DNA from 3 places in the Brevibacillus sp. NRRL NRS-603 genome. Region 1 is predicted to be linked to each of the others. Evidence: riboswitches for the same ligand, from Rfam matches in the RefSeq annotation. Region 1 holds a riboswitch; each other region holds the start of a gene.
What was found. A riboswitch is a leader RNA that binds a small molecule or an ion and turns the genes downstream of it on or off. The one in region 1 is predicted to bind cobalamin.
Positions count from the first base shown of each region.

Region 2: it holds a riboswitch for cobalamin, as region 1 does, so the genes downstream of both, C7R94_RS13925 (ABC transporter substrate-binding protein) here and C7R94_RS16285 (ABC transporter substrate-binding protein) in region 1, are expected to answer to the same signal.
Region 3: it holds a riboswitch for cobalamin, as region 1 does, so the genes downstream of both, nrdI (class Ib ribonucleoside-diphosphate reductase assembly flavoprotein NrdI) here and C7R94_RS16285 (ABC transporter substrate-binding protein) in region 1, are expected to answer to the same signal.

Region 1 is NZ_PXZN01000016.1:233,389-240,832, reverse strand. Features, by position in the region: gene cobU (bifunctional adenosylcobinamide kinase/adenosylcobinamide-phosphate guanylyltransferase) at 159-725, opposite strand; gene C7R94_RS16295 (ABC transporter ATP-binding protein) at 738-1,514, opposite strand; gene C7R94_RS16290 (FecCD family ABC transporter permease) at 1,523-2,560, opposite strand; gene C7R94_RS16285 (ABC transporter substrate-binding protein) at 2,562-3,557, opposite strand; cobalamin riboswitch at 3,715-3,864, opposite strand; gene C7R94_RS16280 (MBL fold metallo-hydrolase) at 4,014-4,958, opposite strand; gene C7R94_RS16275 (pyridoxamine 5'-phosphate oxidase family protein) at 5,115-5,678, shown strand; gene C7R94_RS16270 (MerR family transcriptional regulator) at 5,747-6,505, opposite strand; gene C7R94_RS30320 (hypothetical protein) at 6,642-6,812, shown strand; gene C7R94_RS16265 (manganese-dependent inorganic pyrophosphatase) at 6,863-7,444, opposite strand, start outside.
Region 2 is NZ_PXZN01000013.1:420,661-428,104, reverse strand. Features, by position in the region: gene C7R94_RS13940 (methyltransferase domain-containing protein) at 1-969, opposite strand, end outside; gene C7R94_RS13935 (heme ABC transporter ATP-binding protein) at 1,102-1,914, opposite strand; gene C7R94_RS13930 (FecCD family ABC transporter permease) at 1,911-2,969, opposite strand; gene C7R94_RS13925 (ABC transporter substrate-binding protein) at 2,994-4,013, opposite strand; cobalamin riboswitch at 4,182-4,381, opposite strand; gene C7R94_RS13920 (M24 family metallopeptidase) at 4,398-5,489, opposite strand; gene C7R94_RS13915 (alpha/beta fold hydrolase) at 5,613-6,383, shown strand; gene C7R94_RS13910 (ABC transporter permease) at 6,440-7,345, opposite strand; gene C7R94_RS13905 (ABC transporter permease) at 7,362-7,444, opposite strand, start outside.
Region 3 is NZ_PXZN01000012.1:536,995-544,438, reverse strand. Features, by position in the region: gene C7R94_RS09705 (glycerophosphodiester phosphodiesterase family protein) at 1-280, opposite strand, end outside; gene C7R94_RS09700 (hypothetical protein) at 446-691, shown strand; gene C7R94_RS09695 (DUF952 domain-containing protein) at 711-1,061, shown strand; gene C7R94_RS09690 (hypothetical protein) at 1,065-1,280, opposite strand; gene tlp (small acid-soluble spore protein Tlp) at 1,407-1,625, shown strand; gene mnmA (tRNA 2-thiouridine(34) synthase MnmA) at 1,765-2,877, shown strand; gene C7R94_RS09675 (hypothetical protein) at 2,899-3,228, shown strand; gene C7R94_RS09670 (ACT domain-containing protein) at 3,268-3,780, shown strand; gene C7R94_RS09665 (alpha/beta hydrolase) at 3,812-4,633, opposite strand; cobalamin riboswitch at 4,804-5,003, shown strand; gene nrdI (class Ib ribonucleoside-diphosphate reductase assembly flavoprotein NrdI) at 5,165-5,524, shown strand; gene nrdE (class 1b ribonucleoside-diphosphate reductase subunit alpha) at 5,511-7,444, shown strand, end outside.

The DNA.
Region 1 (7,444 bases):
AGTGACGATCGACTACTACGAAGCTAGATGTAGGAGAGGTCAAAACGTTTCCAGATCGTCCTATGGGGACGCATGGTATCCTGATCCCTTCCATGGCTTTTCTTGTATTATATCATAAAAAAGGTGAAAAGACGACTCGAAACCGTCTTTTCACCGAGTTAAAATCGGAAAGCTTGTCCTTTTAGCTCCACCGGAATCCCTGCTGTGACAAGAAAAACTTGATCGGCAACAGCTGCCACGCGTTGATTCATTAACCCCGCCAAGTCTCGGAACATACGGCCTAACGGATGTTGCGGGACAAGCCCGTCGCCCACTTCGTTTGTCACCAGCAAAACGGTCCCCGGGTAATCTTTTAGCTTGTTTACCAGCATATCCACCTGCTGGAGCACTTTCTCAAACGGCTGCTCCTCTCCAAAATGCAACAGCCAATTGGACAGCCAAAGGATCAAGCAATCAACCAAAATCACGGTCTGCTGTTCTTGTATGTTCTTTTGTGCTCCCAGCTTCGCAAGCCATTCTGTCAATGCGTACGGCTCCTCAATCGTTTGCCAAGAAAAGTTGGACTGCAAACGGCGGTCGCGATGGTGCAAGATCCGCTCTTCCATTTCCTCATCAGTGATTTGTGCAGTCGCGATGTAAACACCCGAGGAGCCCAAATGAGCCGCGTATTTTTCGGCAAACGTGCTTTTTCCGCTGCGTGCTCCACCTGTAATCAGTACAATCATGCTTCCGTCTCCTTACACCTGCGATTGCAAAATAATTTGCGGCAAATGATGAATAGGATGCTCCATGACAATCGGTCTGGTTCCATATACAGCCTCTATTCTGTCACTTTGCAAGATGTCTTTTGGTGTACCCACGCTTATCTGCTTTCCTTTATGCAGCATCAAGATACGATCGCAGTATAAGGAGGCCAGATTCAGATCGTGCAGCACTGCAATGACCGTCACCTGCGTCGTCTTTTGCCATTTTCGCACGATGTCCATAAGTTGAATCTGGTACCCGATATCGAGGTAAGTCGTGGGTTCATCGAGCAAGAGCACCTGAGGTCGTTGGATCAATGCCTTCCCCAAAGCTACGCGCTGCTTTTCCCCACCACTCAACTGATCCAGTGTGCGCTCTTCCAAATGTTCAAGGCCAAGCATTTGTACGATTTCATCAATGAGCGATGCGACATCCTGCTTTTCTTCGCCCAGCCAATTTTGGTAAGGAAAGCGCCCCATCTCCAACACTTCTCGAACACGAAAGCCGACTGGCGGGAGACCCTCTTGCTCCAATACAGCGAGTATTTTGGCAAGCTCTTTGCGAGGATACGAATAAAGCTTTTTCTCCTGAAGCAAAATGTCTCCTGCATCTGCCTTGATGACTCCTGAAATCATTTTCAGCAAGGTGGATTTACCGCTTCCATTTGGTCCGATGATGCCAAAAAATTCTCCCTTGTCCACGCAAAAATCGATTCCGTGCAAAACAGGCGTGTCCTGATACGATTTTTGCAAGCTGCGCACATTGATCATTGCTTACGTTACCTCTTCCTAAAGCGTTTATTTTGCTTCAATAAATAAGCGAAAAACGGTGCTCCCAGAAATGCTGTCACGACACCGAGCGGGATTTCTGTGGGACTCAGTAGCATTCTGGCGAGAGTGTCAGCCCAAAGCACATAGATACCACCGCAGATCGCAGCCATCGGCAGTAAAATACGGTGGTCAGGACCAACCAGCAATCGGACGAGATGCGGAACCACCAAGCCAACGAAACCGATAATTCCCGCGATAGAAACCGCCGCAGCAGTCAGGAGAGTCGAGACGACCAGAACCATTAGCTTCGTTCGATCCACATGGACGCCGAGATGCGCAGCCTGCCGCTCGCCTAGCGCAAATAAGTTCAAGGAACGCGCGTAGCTCACCAGCACCATTCCCCCTATAACCAAGTACGGAATCAAGACGTATGTAAACGCCCAGCCCCGAAATGACAGACTGCCCATCAGCCAGAACACGATCTCATTCACGGTCTGGTCGGATAACGACACCATAAAGGAAACGAGCGAGCCGAGAAAAGCCTGCACCACGACACCCGACAAAATCAGGGTCTCGGTTTGCAGCTTTCCTTGCGTGTTCGCGAGTCCGAGTACGATCCATAAACTGAGCAGTCCTGTGAGAAAAGCGACAACAGGCGTGCTCCATGCACCTAAAAAGCTGATTTGCAAGCCAAAAAGGATCAAAAAGGCTGCTCCGACTGCAGAACCCGATGCCACGCCCATCGTAAACGGATCTGCGAGCGGATTGCGCAAAACTCCCTGAAAGCCCGCTCCCGCAAGCGACAAGCAGGCGCCAATCAAGACAGCCAATACAACCCGTGGAAAACGAACCTTCATGACAATTTGCTCAGATGATTCCGGCCACGTTACGGTGATCCACTCAGACAAGCCCGGGATCTGATGGAGCAGGATGAGCCATACTTGCGAAATGGGGAGTTGTGCAGCCCCCATCGAGATACTGATAACTATTGATGCCAGAAGGACGAGACAGCTGACTCCTCCCCATATGAACAATCGTCTCTTCATTTTATTTCACCAAGTCAGGGTAAATCGCCTTGGCTACTTCGATTAAGCCTTGTGTAATACGTGGACCAGGACGGGACAAAGTATTTTGGTCCATGCCAAAGATTTGTTTTTCACGGATCGCCTTCATTTTATCCCAGCCATTGCGATTCGCGATCAAATCCTCCAGCTTGGCGCCAGTCTTTTCATCGGTAATTCCGCTCGCATACAAAATGACGTCCGGGTCGTTTTGCAAAATCTTTTCTTCACTGATCGGATTCCAGCCTTGGGTGTCGGAAGCAATGTTTGTCGCTCCAGCCAGTGTGATGAGTTCGTCCATGAATTCGCCTTTTCCGACTGTCCAGCCTGGGGAGAATTCCAGGTATACCTTTTTCTTCTCTTCCGGTTTTACATTTTTCACGGCTTCTTGCACGTACGCGATATCCTTCTTCATTTGCGCGACGACTTTTTCGGCTTGTTCCTGTGTATTCGTGATAACTCCCATCGTTAAAACATTGTTAAGGATGTCATCCATCTTTGTCGGATGAGTAATATAGACGGGCATTCCGAGAGATTTGAGCTTGTCAGCAACTGGCTTTTCCATCGAAATCCCACCGACGATCATATCCGGCGTTTGAGCGAGAATGGCTTCTTCATTTGGTTTGACGACACCGCCAATTTTCGGTTTTGCCTTCGCCGCTTCAGGATAATCGTCATAGTCTGAGACAGCTACGATCCGATCTTCCAAGCCTAATGCGAACAAAATCTCTGTCTCGGCAGGTGATGTTGAGACGATTCGCTCAGGAGCTTTCGCAAAGGTTACTTCTTTTCCTGTCGCATCCGTAACTGTCAATGGATACGTTGTTTGTTTTGCAGGCTGCCCGGCCGCGCTCTCCTGCGGTGCTGTCTGCGGTACGCTTGTTTGTCCACCTGGTGCTGGCTGGCCGTTATCGTTACCCGCACAACCTGCGAGACTCGCCGCAACTAGTAATGGGATCATGAATCGCAATGAACGTTTCATATGTAGAACTTCCTTTCTGCATGTCTGATTGACTGTACCTTCCAATAAAAAAAGCGACCCTTGCTTCCAATCGGAAATCAAAGGGTCGGCACCTCAGTGCAAACAGACAGGATGATCTGCTTCCTGAAATAGGCCAATCCTTTCCGCGAAGGCAACAGGCACGAAACACAAACAGGCAGGTCTCCTGGCTTACGGCTGAGGAACGAGCCGATTTACAGTGGCGGGACCGCGTCGGATTTTCACCGACTTCCCTTTTCACCCGATCTTTTTGTTAAAAAGACGAGGCACCTATTTGCTGTTTGAAATTGTCACAGTCCATGATTCATCCTACATCATAGCATTCCTTGGATGAAAAAAGAATGACCAACACGCAAGCCAATACTTTCTTGCCCGCTAAAAATGAAAAACGCCTGAACAAAAGGTTCAGGCAACTGGAATGCTTTTGGCGGCAGGCTATTACCCTCGTTTGTGCAAATAATCTAGAATGCCCATGGAGCATACCTGTAAATCGAGCTTGAGTATTTCCAAAACTTCGTGGTCACCACTGATTCCTTGTGACTGTAGATGATCCGAGACTCGTTCAAATAGCGTACGAGACAGTTCTTCATAGGTTTGTCCAGCATCAATCGCTGACTCTCCTTCCGCCACAAACACAGGGAGCCACTCACGTATTTGGCGGTACACATCGTCTACCTGCTCAGACATCCCAAAATGACCAAAGTAAATGCGATTCAGCTTGCGTGCTTCAAAACGGTCTAAAGACGCTAACATGGCATCCGGGTCAAACTGATTCGGGGAAGTAGATGGCAGCACGAGGTGTATGCCATCCTTTTTAAGCTGTGGATAAAGTACACCGGCCGTATCACCTGTGAACATCCCGCGGCTTACGGGATCGTAGATGCTGAAGTGATGATTGGCATGCCCTGGCGAATCCATAAACTCCAATACGCAATTCTCTCCGATCTTTAGTGTATCCCCGTCCCCGCGAATCAAAATCCGCTCCACGGAAACAGCCTCAATCGGATCGAACAATCGATCAAAATCATCATGATACACTGCTCTCGCCCCTGCGATCAGTCGGCTCGGATCAACGAGATGACGTGCACCTTTCGGGTGGACAACGACCTTTGCGTTCGGGCAATCCTTTAGAAAAAGTCCGGCTCCTCCTGCATGATCCAAGTGTATGTGTGTGACGATGACGTATTTTACTTGTTCTGTCGTATAACCGAGCTTGGCAAGACCGGCCTTGATATACGGGACAGAGGGGCTTGGTCCTGTTTCGACCAAAGTGAGCTCCTCTTCTGCGATCACATATGTCCCCGTACGTTCTGCCCAGCCCATATCAAAACCGTCTATTAAATGGATGCGTTCCCCTAAGTAAATTGGCTGTGATGCTTGCATGTAAATGCTCCTCCTTTTCAAAAACAATATATTGCATGAATATTTACACTTTACCATCTATTTTGGACGCATTGAGGATAAACACACAAAATCTTCATATTTTTATCGTAATATGAGGACAGCAAAAATAATTCCATTACCTGGAGGGGTGCAAAAATGGGTAAGCTTTTTTCTGAATTACGACCTGAGCATGAGGCGTTTATCAAGAAGCAACAGATGTTCTTTGTTGCCTCTGCTCCTATGGACACGGATGGTCACGTGAATCTTTCACCAAAAGGGTACGATTCCTTTCGCATTATATCGCCTACAGAGGTCGCCTATTTGGACCTGACTGGAAGCGGAAACGAAACCAGTGCTCATCTACAGGAAAATGGCAGGATTACTCTCATGTTCTGCGCATTTGAAGGCCCCCCTCTCATCATGCGCCTCTACGGCAAAGGAACGGTTATTCTCCCAGATACACCTCGATGGGATGAGCTCGTGAAAGACTTCCCGCTTCTACCCGGGGCTCGTCAAATCATTACCGTGAACATCCAAGAAGTAAAGACTTCTTGCGGTTGGGCCATTCCCTTCTATACCTTTTCAAAAGACCGTGACACCCTTCAAAAATGGACCTTGGCTAAAGATGAGCAGGAACTGCTTGCTTATCAACAAGAAAACAACGTACGAAGCATGGATGGATTGCCAACACCATTGGGACAAAAGCTTTTCCCGCAGTAAAAGGGGATAACGAAACGTAAAACGAGAAAGAAGCTGCCTTGCTCGCAGCTTCTTTGTTTGAAACCTCTTTACTTACTGGTATAAATGGTCACTGCATCGCGGAGAAACGCGGCTACACCTGGCTGCTCCTTGTCATAGTAAGCGGTAAAACGCGGGTCATCGACGTACATCTGGGCAACACCTGCGTGCGCTTCTTTGCTGTAGCTGTCCCAATAAAAGCTGAGCCATTGACGGTGAAGATCTGCTGCTTTTTGCGCAAGCTCATGAGCAGGATCTCCCGTCGCAAAAGCCTGTGCCAACGTCTCATGCAGTTCTTCATTCAACTGCTCAAGTGCGGCGTACTCCTGCTCGGTCATTCCTTTGATTTTTTGATTGGATTTGTCAACCAGGTCACTTCCATATTTTGCACGAATTTCTTCTCCGTATTGCGCCTCGTTGTCGTCAACCAACTTTTGCTTGAAGCCTTCAAATTTTTGTTTGTCACTCATCGTTTTGGTCCCCTCTCTTTGTGCTAATGTCAAATCGACATTGGCGATTAACGCATCCAATTGCGCTCGCCTTTCCAGGAGCTTCTCGCGGTGCTCCCGCAGTGCCCGGTCAGCATCAAAGGTTGGTGAATTCAGGATCTCCTTGATTTCCTCCAAGCTCACACCCAGCTCGCGGTAAAAAAGGATTTGCTGCAATCGATCAACCTCTTGCTGTCCGTAAATGCGATACCCTGACGAATTGATTCTCGCCGGCTTGAGAAGATCAATTTCATCGTAGTATCGGAGCGTCCGGGTGCTGACACCCGCCAGGAGTCCTAGCTTTTGCACCGTATATTCCATGTTCATTCCTCCTGACAAATTGATCGTACACATTTACGGACCGTCAATGTCAAACACATTTTCATAAAAAAATTGGCGTTACTCTTTATCCATAATTTGCTAAAATATAGAGAAAGACATACAAGGGGGGACTTCGATGCTCTATATCATCGGCTTCATTGTAGCCATAGTCGGTGCTGGATGGGGATTAACAGGGCTGCTCAGTCTTAAAGCGAGAGATAAATATGCCATCACGCATTACAGTGAAGATGCTTATGCCCAGCAAACCTTGTCCCATATGCATACCGACCCTACCCAAGGAATGTAAACATAAAAAATGGCTGCCCGCATCCTGTGCATGGCAGCCACCTTTCTTTTTTACAGAGCTTGGAATGTATCGGTCAATACCGGTACGATTTGCTTCTTGCGGGAGACAACGCCCTTCAGAACAGCTTTGTTGTCCACCAATGTTACTTGGTACGCTTTTTCTACTGCTTGTGTTGCGCTGCCGAGTGCGATCGCAACAGAGTCGTTGTTCAAGATATCGGTTACGACAAATACGAACAGGTCCAAACCTTTTTCAGCGATATTTGCATTGATAGCCGCTTCCAGTTCGCCTTGGCGTGCAAGTACATCATTTACATCTACTGCATTTACTTGCGCAATTTCTACTTTCGCATTGCCCATTTGGAACTCTTTCGCATCCAATGTGAGCAATTGTGCGATTGTTTTGTCGCTCAGGTCTGCCCCCGCTTTGAGCATTTCCAAACCGTATGCTTCCAGATCGACACCCGCGATTTTAGCCAGCTCATGAGCAGCTGCTACATCTTGCTCCGTGCAAGTTGGAGATTTCAACAGCAGCGTATCCGAAATGATAGCAGAAAGCATCAAGCCCGCCATCTCTTTTGGAATGTCTACGCCGTTTTCTTTGTACATTTTCTTCAAAATGGTAGTCGTGCA
Region 2 (7,444 bases), on a different contig from region 1:
AGTGGCTCCACCCGGTGTCCCGATAGATTCAGCGAATGGATATCCACCATGCTGCCAGCGATCCATATCATAGCCCTCGCCCGCTTGACTCGGCTCTAATTCTTGCTTGTGGAATACATTCTCTTTGCTATAGGTGACGTAAAAGCCTGATCCTTCCAGTAACAGCTCAAGCTCTGTCGGCAAAATCAGCGCCATCTCGCGCTCTACGCGATACCTCGGCTGCTCGATTTGATCAAGAAAAGTCTCATAAGTAAGCGTGTAGCGGAACTTTTGATCCAAGAGTGAGGTTTCCCCCTCCACCTTTTGATACACCATGCGATCCGGGAAAACGAATTTGCGTTGCATCGTTGTCCATTGATTTTTTACTGGCGGCAAGAGTAAGTCAATTGCCAAGGTTCCGTCCTCTGTCATGTAATCGTGGATGATCGAAAGCAATTGACGTTGCTTGTCTCTACAGGTGGCCTGCTGAAAAATCCCTTCTGGAAGAAGCACATGCGTGAATTGCTGATCTAGCTCAAGCTCCCACATATTTTGTTCTACCAGCTCCAGCAGTTCTTCTTTCCCTTTTAACATGCGCCGCTTCTTTTTGGCAGCCATCGCAAGCATATCCGGGCTCCAATCGATCCCGCAGACGGACAAGCCATTCCGTGCCAGCTCAATGGCAATTCTCCCTGTTCCAACACCCAGCTCCAGCACTGAGACTGAGGATTGCTCCGCTTCTTGCAGCAACCAGTTTCGATAAAAAGCAATGCTGGCCTTCCCGGCAAACTGATCGTAATACGTAGCTTCTACGTTCGTGTACTTGGTTTCAGGAAGCGGCAAGTGCCGTCCTTCCTCGTTCATCTCACAATCGGTACACACAGAGCCTGCCAAATGGGGAAAAGGCACTCCGGGCGGAACGCCATTTTTCGTATCACCTAGCCACTCGTCGTAACGGTACTTGCATATTCTGCAACTATAAACAGTCATAATGATTTAGATACCTCCTGTAGATTGCTTAGTCCCTCCAGAATGCCAGAGAGGGAGCTTCGGCTTTAACAAAAAAGGACGCCACCTAGGCATCCTCCCTATGAAAATCAAAGAAACTTAACTCGGCCCCTATCAGTTGACTCCACTCATTACCTTCTGGATAGATGGCTTCACACGGATCGCTTCCGAGTAGAAATACACATGCTTTTTTCCTGTAATGGGATGGGTCGTCACCTCTGTCTCTACTCCGAAAACATCCCGGATCAGATTGGGTGTCAAAACTTCCTCAGGAGTCCCCGATGTAACGATTTCTCCCTCACAAATCACGTATAGCCGATCACAGTACATCGCAGCGATATTGAGATCATGTAACGAGGACAAGACCGTAATCCCAAGATTTTTGACAAGATCCATCACCTGCAACTGGTATCGAACATCCAAATGATTCGTCGGCTCATCAAGGACGAGAAACTGGGCTTGCTGCACCAAAGCTCTGGCAATCAGCACGCGCTGCTTCTCCCCGCCAGATAAACTGAAAAAGCTGCGATCAGCGTATGTATGCATCCCTACCCGCTGTAATGCTTCTTCACAAATCCGAACGTCTTCTGCGTTATCGGACTGAAACAGTCTCTTATGCGGAGCACGTCCCATATTCACGATTTCGGTCACCGAAAAATCGAATTCCACAGAGGTCTCCTGCCGTACTGTCGCCATTCGCTGAGCGTTTTGGCGCGAGGTTAGCTTGTATACGTCGTCGCCATCGAGTGTGATCCATCCCGAACGCGGCTTCAATACACGATAAATGCTTTTAAGCAATGTGGACTTCCCACTGCCATTCGGCCCGATCAGCCCTACAAACTCTCCAGAGCGCACCTCCAGACTGACGTTGCGCAGGATTCCCTTTTTCTCCAGTTCGACCGAAATATTCTCAACCTGCAAATTCATCGTCCGCTACCTCCAAAGGAATAAGAACTCCGCAACATCAGCCAGATAAAGAATGGACCTCCACACAGCGCTGTCAAAATACCAATCGGCAGCTCTTCCGGTGCAAATGCAAGCCTGGCTACTACATCAACCCAGATGAGAAAAATCGCGCCAAACAAAGCACTGACAGGCAGGACACGTCTGTGATCCGATCCGACCATCACACGGACGATATGGGGCATCATTAACCCGACAAAACCGATTGATCCCGCGATGGACACGATCACCCCCGTGAGCAGTGCCGTGATCACTAGGAGAAGCTTGCGGAATTGCACCGTATTCACTCCCAATGTTCCTGCTGACTCCTCGCCCATCAGCATTGCATTGAGCGAGCGGTATTGGGCCATTAAGACGATGAGACAGATGACGACAATCAATGTAGGGATCGTCAAGTACTCCCATTTCCCGCCAGCCAGACTTCCACTTAACCAAAACAAAACCGTCCCAATTCCATGCTCATTCGGCGCTGAAAAAACAAGGAGACTGGTAATAGCCGACAAGATCGCCGATATCGCAATTCCAGCCATGAGCAGGCGTACCGTCGAGTTTTGTCCACCGATACGGGATAGCGTAAAAATGAGAATGATGGACACAAGGGAGCCTGTAAAAGCGCCAAAGGATAGCGCATACTGCCCGTACATGCTGAATGCTCCGAATATAATCACCAAGGTAGCTCCAACCGAAGCACCTGAAGATACGCCTAACACATACGGGTCAGCCAGGGAGTTGCGAACCAACGACTGAATCGCTACTCCCACGACAGACAGACCTGCGCCGACGATCGCCCCCAAGAGTACACGCGGAAAGCGAATATCCCAAATAATCGTTTGCTCCCCTTTGGACCAATCCACCTCAATCCATTGGGTGAACATCGGAATTTTCGATAAGGCGATTTTCCAAACCGTTGTCGGCTTAATCTCCACTGATCCCAAGGTAACTGCGAACGTGATCGAGAGGAAGAGTCCGACCAGTAGAGTAATGATGATATAAGGTAATTTGATCTGTTGCAGTGCTATTCCCTCCCTTAAAAAGGGTGTACTCTATTTGAATTTATCCGGGTAGAGTCCTTCCGCCAATATTTTTAGCGCAATCGGTGCTCGAACACCTTCAGAAGCCGCAGACAAAGGCAATACCATCAGTCGTTGATTTTTAATCGCCGGAATATCCGCTAGTTCTTTTTTGGTCAAAAGGAAATTGCGTTTTTGCTCGACGGTTCTATCACCGTAGTCTACGATAATAATCACATCTGGATTGCGACTCACTACTTGTTCCCAACTGACCTCTGCCCAACCCTTTTGAATGTCATCAAAAATGTTCTTACCGCCAGCAGTCTTAATTAAGGACGTCATGTAGTTGTTGGCTGCTGTGAAAGGTTTATCTTCCCCGTTGTCGTACACGAACACTTTCAGTGGCTCGTCCACCTTGCCAATTTTGCTAATCGTTTGATCCATTTCACTCTTCATTTTATGGATCAAATCATTGGCTTTGTCCTCCACACGGAAAATGCGCCCAATATTCGTAATATCCGCGAACACATCGTCAATTGTCGGTCCAGGAATGCTAGATGACTCTTGCAGATACGATTTGATGCCGACCTTTTCCAAGTCCTGCATCGTTCCTACGCCCTTTTCGCCGAATCCACTTTTCCATCCGGCGTATACGAAGTCTGGGTTCGCTGCCAACAGCACTTCTTTCGTAGGATACTTGTCAGACAGTACCGGAATCTTGTCGTAATCTGCCTTTAACTCCGGAAGGATTTTATCGTCTAGGCACGCGGTTCCGACCATTTTATCAGCCAGGCCCAATGCCAGCATGATTTCCGTGACGTGTTGGTTCAAAGTCACAGCACGCTCAGGCGCTTTTGGATAGGTCATTTCGATGCCATTATTGGTTAGTGTTACAGGCTTGCTCTCTGATGCTGGAACAGCTGTTTGTTCTGTTTTGGCTGGAGCCTGTGTTGTCGTAGCAGAGCCGCATGCCGAAACCAAAAGCATGGCAGCTGTCATGATACCGAAACCTAGTCCCTTCATTAATGTATGTGTTTTGTTTGCCTTAAACATCAGTAATCCCCTTTTCTGTTGGAAATGTTGGGTTGAACCAATCCTCCACAAAAAAAGCACCCCCCATTTCAATCGGGAGGTGCACGACAAACGTAGATAAAGCTATAAGCAGGCACAAAGGCGCCCTTTCATAGACTGCTTCCACATCTGTCCCATCCTCGTGGGTCGATTGTATATGATCGCATGGCAGGTCTCCTGGCTTACGAATCAACACCCCCAGCTACCTTCCCATTTTTTGTCTTGCAAAAAACAGTGGCTATTCGCTAGGCGCTCCTCGTTACAGTGGCGGGACCGCGCCGGTTTCTCACCGGACTTCCCTTTTAAGCTGACGGCTTATACCATCCAGCACCATTCGATACGTATTCAATTTTCACGATTTTTTCATTAGTTGATAGAAGTCAGTTTTTTCGGGAACTGCGTGAGTATTTCAACGCCCGTTTCCGTAACCAATACATCGTCTTCAATTCGCACGCCGCCTACACCTGGAAGATAGATGCCTGGCTCAATCGTAAATACCATCCCTGGACGAAGCGCTTCTTGGTTCTGGCTGTGAACAGACGGATATTCGTGTACATCCATCCCAAGTCCATGCCCCAGACGGTGCATGAAGTATTCTCCGTAGCCTTTTGCGGTAATGACATCGCGAGCGGTTTTATCCAAATGCGCAAAGGTCACACCCGGACGAATCTCAGCAATTGCTGCTTCGTTGGCAGCCAATACTGTCTCGTAAATTTCTTGTAGCTGGGCACTTATCTCGCCTACAGCAAAGGTACGAGTAATATCGGATACATATCCGTTTGCAGCCACCCCGATATCAAACAAAAGCAAGTCGCCTTCTTGGACTTGGCGTGTTCCTGGCTTTCCGTGTGGCAGTGCCGACTTCTCCCCTGCCAATACCATGGACGTAAAGGATGGACCTTCTGCACCCAAGCGCTTCATCTGGAATTCCAGCTCAGCTACGATTTCGGTCTCGGTCATACCTATCTTGACTTTTTTCAGGGTCTCCCGCAAGGAATCCTCGACCAACACAACAGCGTGCTTCAGACGATCCACTTCATCCGCGGATTTGATCAATCGCATTTCACGCAGTGGCTCTTCCACGTCCACATAGCTCGACGCCAGAACAACTTGCCCAAGTGCTTCGTAGCGCTCGACAGTCATATGACTTTTCTCAATTCCGAGCTTCGCCAAGTTCGCTGGCAACACTTGCTTGAGAATTTCATACGGGTTTTGGATATCCGTATGTGTATAGATATCTTGAACGAACGAAGCTTCTGCCGCTGCTTCTCGATCAAGAGCAGGTACAATCAAGGAAGGCTTTCCCTCAGCAGGAATAACAAGACCCATAAAACGTTCATGCGGGTCAGTAAAAAATCCGGTCAAATAGTAGACGTGCTTGGGAGAGGTAATCAACACCGCGTTCAGCTCTTGCTCTGTCAAAAACGTGTGGAGCTTCGAAATGCGCTCTTGAAACAACTTCTTCACCCTGCTTTCACCAATTATTCTATTGCGAGAATACCACTTCCCCATCAAAAAAAGAAGAGTTCAATTGCAAAATCTACTTCGTATCGGACAACCTAAGGGTGGGGTGAAAATAAAATGGAACAAATACTCGTGCATCAGGATGGCAAACAGTTTACTTTTCACATATCGGGAAAAGGCCAACCGTTATTGTGTATCCATGCGCCATGCATCGGCTCTATCAATTTTATTTATCAGCAAACACTCGCAGATACATATCAGCTCATTGTCCCTGATTTGCCCGGACATGGTGACAGTTCGCCGATGGAGAAGCCTTTTTCTATTGGAGAGTTGGCAGAACAGCTCCATAGGCTGATCCCGTCACTCGGCATTGAGCGTCCCTTTATTTTAGGGTACTCCCAAGGTGCTTCTATCGCCCTTGAATATTGTCTTCGCTATCCTGATCATGCACAAGGCGGCATACTCGTGAGCGGTTTTTCCGAAGTAAATGACCTGTATTTACATGGACGATTCTGGATGGCACAGGCATTGTCGATGCTTCACGGAGCTCCTCTTTTAGCCCGTTCGATTGCTTCCTCACATGTCGATGACCCAGAAATGCGGGAAAAGTGGACAGCGCACGCCTCCAAAACAGATCCCACCAGCCTGAAATACCTTTACGCTGCCGGACATCGTTATCAATGTACGGAGCGTCTTGGGAATATCCAGCTTCCGATTTTACTTGCCTATGGCGAACAAGATAAACGGATGCATCATTATGCGCAAATGCTTTCGATGAAATTGCCAAAAGCAAGACTCGAGATGATCCCTAACGTAAAACATCAAGTCATCACGAAAGCTGCTCCTGCTTTCAATCAGTTGTGCCGCACCTTTATGGAACAAGGATAAATAAGAAAAGACAGAGGGACGGCATCTCCATTCCCTTCTGTCTTTTTGCAATTGGATTAGCTCTTCATTCGCGGGTCGAGTGCATCGCGCAAGCCGTCCCCGATTAAGTTAAAGCCGAGAACAGTCAGCATGATAGAGAGCCCCGGAAAAATAACAGTCCATGGTGCTTTCTGAATGTACTGACGGGAATCAGCAAGCATTTTTCCCCATTCTGGTTCTGGTGCTTGTGCACCCAGCCCGAGAAAGCCAAGTGCAGCTGCTTCGATAATCGCTGTTGCGATCCCCATCGTCCCGGTCACAATAATTGGGGCGAGGCTGTTCGGCAAAATATGCTGCATGATAATCCGGGAATTTTTCATTCCGATTGCCCGTGCAGCCATGACGAACTCTTCTTCCTTCAAGCTCAATACGCGTGCGCGCACCAAGCGTCCAAATGTCGGAATGTTAATAATTGCAATCGCAATCAAGGCGTTTTGCAGAGAAGGCCCCAAGATGGCAACGACAGCGATAGCCAAAAGAATACTTGGAAACGCAAGCATAATATCAAAGAGACGAGAAATGATCGTATCGATCCATCTGCCATAGTATCCTGCCAAAAGACCGAGCAAGGTCCCTGCGAGAACGGAGCCAATGACAGAGAACGTCCCTACCCACAAGGAGATTTGTGCCCCATAAATAACGCGACTAAATACATCACGACCATTGTAATCTGTTCCAAACCAATGCGCTTCAGAAGGCGGCTTGTTTTTCATCACGAGCTCGCCTTCGTAGTACGGATACGGAGCAATCCATGGAGCTAGTACCGCCACAACAATGAAAAACAAAATAATCCCGAAGCCCACCAACGCCAGCTTGTTTTTTCGCAGCGTCCTCCATGCATCCTTCCAAGGAGAGACTACTTCTTCTTGCTTCACTTTTAAAGGTACTACCTGCGCTTGTGGTTGTAATTGTGGTTGTGCCATGTCTCTTCGTCCCTCCTTAGCGATATTTGATGCGTGGATCGATATAGGCGTACAAAAGGTCGACCAAGAGATTGATCAGGACGAAAATCGTCGCGATCA
Region 3 (7,444 bases), on a different contig from region 1:
CGCCTGCATCAAAAGCAGCCTGCATGGACGCAAGCGTATTTTCCAGGTACGGATGCTCTGGTGGGTAAATCCGTTCCGCCGTACAAGTTTCATTGGTGATGTTTTCCATATGGAAGGTTTGTGCCATCCCGCGGTGAGCGAGTAAGAAGGGCTCGCCGTCAGGCTCCTTTGCGAGATACGAGCTGTTGCCCAGAAATAGAAAAGCAATGAAAAGAAGGGGAAGCCAGATGCGTTTTCGCCGGAACCATTTCTTTCGTGGTTGATTTCGTTGTTTTGCCATGATGGAATACCGCCCCTTCATTAAAATGCTCTGTTCATTGTAACAAAACGCAAGGGAGGAGGGTACATCCTTTGGGAGTAGGGCTAGGGGCTTGGCATCATTCGAAAAGACTGGCACAATAGACGGAAGATAAGATGTATCCCATGAAGAGCAAGGGGAGGTTCCATGAAAATAGCTTTACACCAAATCGCTTATCAGATCGGCATGCACCCAACCGAGATGGCGAAGCTTGTCTACGATGGTGAGATAACGGGAGAGGTACCTGACCGCAATCCGCAAGCAAAGGATGCCTGGGTGGATTTGCACTCTCTGCGTAACTTCATTCAATGGCGACATGATCAGGGGCGTATGGACCAGATGTTCTATGATAAAGCTATGCGTCACCTGAACAAAGCAATGCCAAAAAAATAATCGAATTCGGAGGAGAAACATGACAGACTCTATCATTTACTGCATGGTACCAAAAGCATACTGGGAAAAGTGGATGGACAAGGATCACTATTTACCGCGCGATTACGAGCAGGAAGGCTTTATTCACGCGACAAAAGGGGACGAGCTGCTTGAAAAGGTAGCAAACCGCGTCTACGCACAGTTTGACGAGGAGTTGTATGTACTCGTTGTCGATGAAGCGAAAACGACTTCGGAAGTCAAATACGAGGCTGCGAAGGATGGATTGCTGTATCCGCACATCTATGGACCGCTGAATCAAGATGCAATCGTAGATATGAAGCAAATGAATCGGATAGACGGCCAGTGGCGTCTGGGAACGTCCATCCGCTAATCGCTACCAGTTAAACCATTTAAGTAGCGCAAGCACTTCTTGACGCTTGGCCTCAGGTAGCTTGTCAAGTCTGCGCAAGAGAAGATCGATTCGCATGCGCTGTTCCACTTCGGATTCAGGTGCCTTTTGCCCCTTTACCCATTGTCGTTTCAGGCGGACAGGATCGATATCAGAGATGATCCGAAGCAGCTTTCTTTCCAACAAATCTAAGGAAGCCATAGGTGAAACCCTCTTTTTCGTTTAATCCGTGTTTCTTCTATTATAACACGGGTACATAAAGAAACCATGATTGGCGCACAATGGTAAAGGTGTAGAATATAACCCTTTGTAGGAGGCGTATCGATTATGGCGAAGCCGGATGACCGTTCTGACAACGCAGAAAAGCTCCAACAGATGATTTCCAATACGGAAGTGAACATTCGTGAGTCCGAAGATTATCTGACGGCTCATGCTGGAGAGATTTCTGCAGAGGAAAAAGCAACCCTCGAAGCGAAAAATGAGCGTCGTGAAGAAAGCATCGAGGGATTTCGCGCGGAAATCAAGGATGAATCTTCGCAGGCATAACCTTTCAACCAAACGTCTGGCGCCAACTTTGCGTCAGACGTTTTTTCATTCTCTCGGGCAAAAGTGCAACAAAACATGATTTGTTTTGCGAAACATGGTAATCTGTAAGGGTACAAATTGAATAAGAGGAGAAAGACTTATGAAGCGACCAGAAGATACACGCGTCGTTGTCGGCATGTCTGGCGGAGTCGACTCCTCCGTGACGGCTTACCTGCTTAAGCAACAGGGATATGACGTCATCGGCATCTTCATGAAAAACTGGGATGATACCGATGAATTCGGCCACTGCACGGCGGAAGAAGACTTCCAGGATGTCCGGCGCGTCTGTGAACAGATCGGCATTCCATATTACACGGTAAACTTTGAAAAAGAATACATGGACAAGGTATTCCAGTATTTTTTGGATGAATATAAACGAGGACGCACACCGAATCCGGATGTCATGTGCAACCGTGAAATCAAGTTTGGTGAGCTTCTTGCCAAGGTGATGGATCTAGGGGCGGATTATATTGCTACCGGCCATTACGCGCAGGTCAAGTACATCGATGGCGAGTACAAGCTGATTCGTGGTGCTGACAACAACAAGGACCAGACTTACTTCTTGAATGTATTGGGCCAAGAACAGCTATCCAAAACGATGTTCCCCATTGGTCATCTTCCAAAACCTCAAGTAAGGGAGATCGCAGAAAAAGCGGGACTCTATACAGCGAAAAAGAAGGATAGCACAGGGATTTGCTTTATTGGCGAACGCAACTTCCGTGAGTTCCTGCAAAACTATTTGCCTGCCAAACCAGGAAATATCGAGACCGTAGATGGAGCAGTCATCGGTACGCACGACGGACTGATGTACTATACACTGGGTCAACGACAAGGCTTGGGGATAGGTGGAGGTCATGGCACAAGCGGACAACCTTGGTTTGTTGTAGACAAGGATCTGGAACGGAATGTCCTGATCGTTGGCGAAGGCTCTGATCATATCCGTCTGTACTCGAAGAGTCTCCTGTCGACCAACGTTAGCTGGGTGAGTGATAAGAAACCATCCGAAACGTTTACTTGTACAGCCAAATTCCGTTATCGCCAGCCAGATCAGGGAGTAACTGTTCACCTGCTCGAGGATGGCAACGTAGAAGTTGTATTTGATCAGCCGCAAAAAGCAGTGACACCTGGTCAGGCTGTTGTTTTCTACGATGGAGAAGTATGCTTGGGTGGAGGTACGATTGACAAGGTACGCTTAGTCGATAAAGAGAACTAAGATAGACGGGGGAAGCACTCGGTGGATGCTACGAAAAAATCAAAAGTGATTATCGTTTCGTTTTTGGCGGGAGCGGTTCTCTTGGCGATCATCTCTTATTTCGGGATGGCCTCCATGGGTAAAGAGCATATGGCGACGATCCAAAACGTCATCAAGGAGAACGGCGGGATTGTAAACGCGGATGGAGTGACAGCGGTTCCGCTGGAGGAAAGTCCTTTTCCCAACGGCGGAAAAGGCAATACTATCTACCGAATCTACTATACAAAAGATGGGCAAACGTTGACGGCTTGGTATCGTGCTGATAACGAATCCTCCATTAAGAAAGAGCCGGAAGCATGGATTCTGCCGTAAAAACAAGGATAAACCTGACTGGGAGAGTGAAGGCATCACATGACCCAATATGCTGGACTGCGTGAGCTGGCTGAACTGATTCGAAGACTCGAGCCAGAGTTAGCGGGTGCACAATTAAGTATTCTTGCTCATGAAAATAAAGAGGAAATCGCAACAATGCTAGTGGAAGGACTCGGGACGAAGGTTCCTGTCCAACACAGCTCCGGCGAATATGCGAATCATTTGGCGATTTTGCGTGTAGGAGCGAACAAGTACACCTTTGCGCAGGACTGGAGAGAAGTGTACATCAGTGAAGTAAATTACTGCGCGTGTCGCATACCTCCAGGGGCCCATGGATTGTTGGTTCACCATATCGATTATCCAGGCGTGATTTATGATGTCTCACGAAAACTGGCCGAGTATCAAATCAATGTTTCCAAGTTGAATGTATCGCGCGAGCAAAAAGGGAAGAATGCCCTGCTTATCTCTGTGACTGATGAAGAGATTACACCGACGATTGTATCCGCCATCGAAGAGCTGCCCCAAATCACCAAAGTGTTATCTCTCCAGTAAGCGAATCATGCTAAACAAAAACTGCCCGTTTTTAGCGGGCAGTTTTTTTCGTAGCGAATTTGAGTCCTTGGCTAATGAGGACTGGTAAAACGGACGAATGATTTTCGTCAGCAAATTCTTTAAAGGAAGCTTTGATTTGACCGTTGCCCATGGAGGACAATCGTTCGACCAGCGCCAGAGATTTTTCTTTGACCAAGAATCGCCCATCGTTTTCCAGCTCCCCAATGGTGAGGAGCGCATGAACGTCGAGGTCATCTGTCAGCAGCTTCGGCAATTGACTCTCCTTCGCAAGCAGGACACTCTCATTCCAATGAATCGAGGGACTCCCAGCTATATAACGTTGAAAAGCATGTGGTTTGGTCAAAAGTACATGCAAAACAAACAACCCGCCTAGCGAATGTCCAAAAATCGCTTGCTGCGTCCGATCGACGGGGAAGTCGTTTTCGATGCTGGGCTTGAGCTCCTCCTCCAAAAAGGTGAGGAACTGCTCCGCTCCTCCCATCTGAGGCCACTCTGCACCTTTTGGGTTGCCAGGAAGCTCTGAGAAGGGAACTTCATACGTGTAATCAAAGAAACGGGCAGGATGGTACGGTCCGTCCGTTGGATACCCAATCCCGACGACGATAGCAGGATACACGCCAGTTCGTTCAGGGCCACGTGATTGTTTCCGTATCGCTTCGGTCATGGTGGCAAAAACAGAGTTGCCATCTAGCAAATATATGACGGGAAAGCCTGATTCCGGAGGGGGATCGGCAGGTACACTTACGAAAATGTGATAGTCTCGTTCTTGATAAGTCATGATTTTACTGTAAGAACGAGGAATGACGACCGGTTGATAGTCGGTGCTTTTCATGACGGCTACTCTCCAATCTCTCCAAGGCTAACCAACACGCACAAAATCTATTATATGAACGGGAACCAGAGATTGGCAATAGCCGAAAAAGGAGAATAGTTAGTTTTCGAAAAGAGCCCATACTGAGCTTGACTCCTACGATATATTGAGGTAAAGTAAGTTTTACCAACTACATATTGATGCGGTAAGGTGTTTACCAGCTAGATTTGGTAGACTTAATAGGGAAGTCGGTGAGAATCCGACGCGGTCCCGCCACTGTAATGAGAGAGTTCCATTTACGAGTGAATGCCACTGATCTTGAAGGATCGGGAAGGTGTAAATGGAGCGATGATCCAAAAGCCAGGAGACCTGCCTAACCGCTTGCACTGTTTACCCTACGGGAGATAGGGAAGTGTTCGAGCGCTCAATTCGCATTGGCGAATTGCTAGATGGAAGTCATCACGCGCATTCGGCATGTAAACGTCGGATGCGCTTTTACTTTGGCTAAATAACATACATACAGAGTAAAAATAGTAGGATAGGATGAGGGACATGCTAATCGCTTACGATTCAAAAACAGGAAACGTCCGAAGATTCGTCAATAAAATTAATTTGCCACATGTGGAAATTGATCAAGATATGGTGCTGGACGAGCCATTCATTTTGATCACATACACGACAGGATTCGGACAAGTGCCGGAGAAGGTGGCGACGTTCCTGAAGCGAAATCATGTCCATCTGCGCGGAGTATCCGCTAGCGGCAACCGCAACTGGGGAGCCAGCTTCGCCAGAAGCGCGGATACGATCGCGAGCCAATATGGCGTTCCGGTAATTTCAAAATTTGAACTGTCCGGTACCGGCCGGGATGTGGAACAATTTACGAGTGGGGTGGCAGCAATTGCGGCATATTGAATTGAACAACGAACTGATGCAGCGTGGCAACGACGGATTTTATCAACTGGAAAAGGATCGGGAAGCGGTTGCGGTCTTCATGGAAGAAGTGCAGTCCAATACGATGACTTTTGGCAGTGTCAAAGAACGCATGGACTATTTGATCGAGAATGACTTCTATGAAAACGTCTATGAAACATACACTGTTGAGCAGGTCGATGAAGTTTTTCGTTTGGCCTATGACGCTGATTTTCAATTTGCTTCGTACATGGCTATCTCCAAATTTTATAAAGATTACGCTTTGAAAACGAACGATAAATCGATGTACTTGGAGCAGTATCCAGACCGGGTGGCCGTTGTGGCACTGTCCCTTGGACAAGGTGACTTTGAGCTCGCCAAGCGTTTAACAGTCTCCATGATGGATCAACGCTTGCAGCCGGCGACACCTACCTTCCTGAACGCAGGCAAAAGCCGCCGTGGAGAAATGGTCTCCTGCTTCTTGCTAGAAATGGATGACTCACTGAACTCCATCAACTTTATTTTGGGAACTTGTATGCAGCTATCCAAAATTGGCGGCGGTGTAGCGGTGAACCTGTCCAAGCTTCGCGGACGAGGAGAGCCGATCAAAGGCGTCGAGGGCGCAGCAAAAGGTGTCATGCCAGTTCTCAAGCTGCTGGAAGATGCGTTTTCCTACGCAGATCAAATGGGGCAGCGCAAAGGCTCAGGTGCAGCATATTACAACATCTTCGGCTGGGATATCAACGAGTTTCTCGATTGCAAAAAGATCAATGCAGATGAAAAGGCACGCATCAAAACGTTGTCCATCGGCCTGATTGTACCAAACGTTTTCTACAAGCTGGCTGAGGAAAACAAGCCATTGACTGTGTTTGCTCCATACTCCGTGTACAAAGAATACGGCGTGCATCTGGATGATATGGACCTTGATGAGATGTACGAGGAGCTATTGGCAAACGATCGCATTAAGAAAAAGACCGTGATGAGCGCACGCGAGATGCTGACCAAAATCGCGATGATCCAAATGGAATCGGGCTATCCGTACATCATGAACAAAACGAATGCGAACAACAACCATGCGCTGAAAGATCTCGGTTCGGTGAAAATGTCCAACCTGTGCACGGAAATCTTCCAGCTACAGGAGACTTCCACGATTACCAATTACGGCGAGATGGATATCATTCGTCGCGATATTAGCTGCAATTTGGCATCACTCAATATTGTCAACGTGATGGAACGCAAAATGATCCGTGAATCCGTCCACGAAGGAATCGAAGCCATTACAGCCGTGAGTTATATGACGCGTGTAGAAAACGCTCCAGGCGTTCAAAAGGCAAATCGCGAGCTGCACTCAGTAGGTCTCGGTGCGATGAACCTTAACGGTTATCTGGCAAAGAACAAAATCGCTTATGAGAGTGAAGAGGCGAAGGATTTCGCTCGTACGTTTTTCATGATGATGAACTTCTACTCCTTGGAAAAAAGCATGGAAATTGCCAAGGAAACAGGCAAGACCTTCTTGGGCTTTGAACAATCGGAATATGCAAAAGGCACTTATTTTAACAAGTACGTGACGAACGATTATAGCCCGCGAACGGAAAAAGCAAAGCTTCTCTTCGAAGGAATGCACATTCCGACGCCAGAGGATTGGGCGCAACTAAAGCAAAAGGTGCAAAAGCATGGCGTTTACCATGCGTACCGTTTGGCAATTGCACCGACACAGAGCATTTCCTATATTCAGAATGCGACTTCTAGCGTGATGCCAATCGTTGAGCATATCGAAACGAGAACGTATGCCAACTCTACGACGTATTACCCGATGCCATACTTGTCGCAGGAAAACTATTTTTACTACAAATCGGCGTATGTAATCGATCAATTCAAAGTGATTGATCTGATTGCCGAAATTCAAGAGCACATTGACCAAGG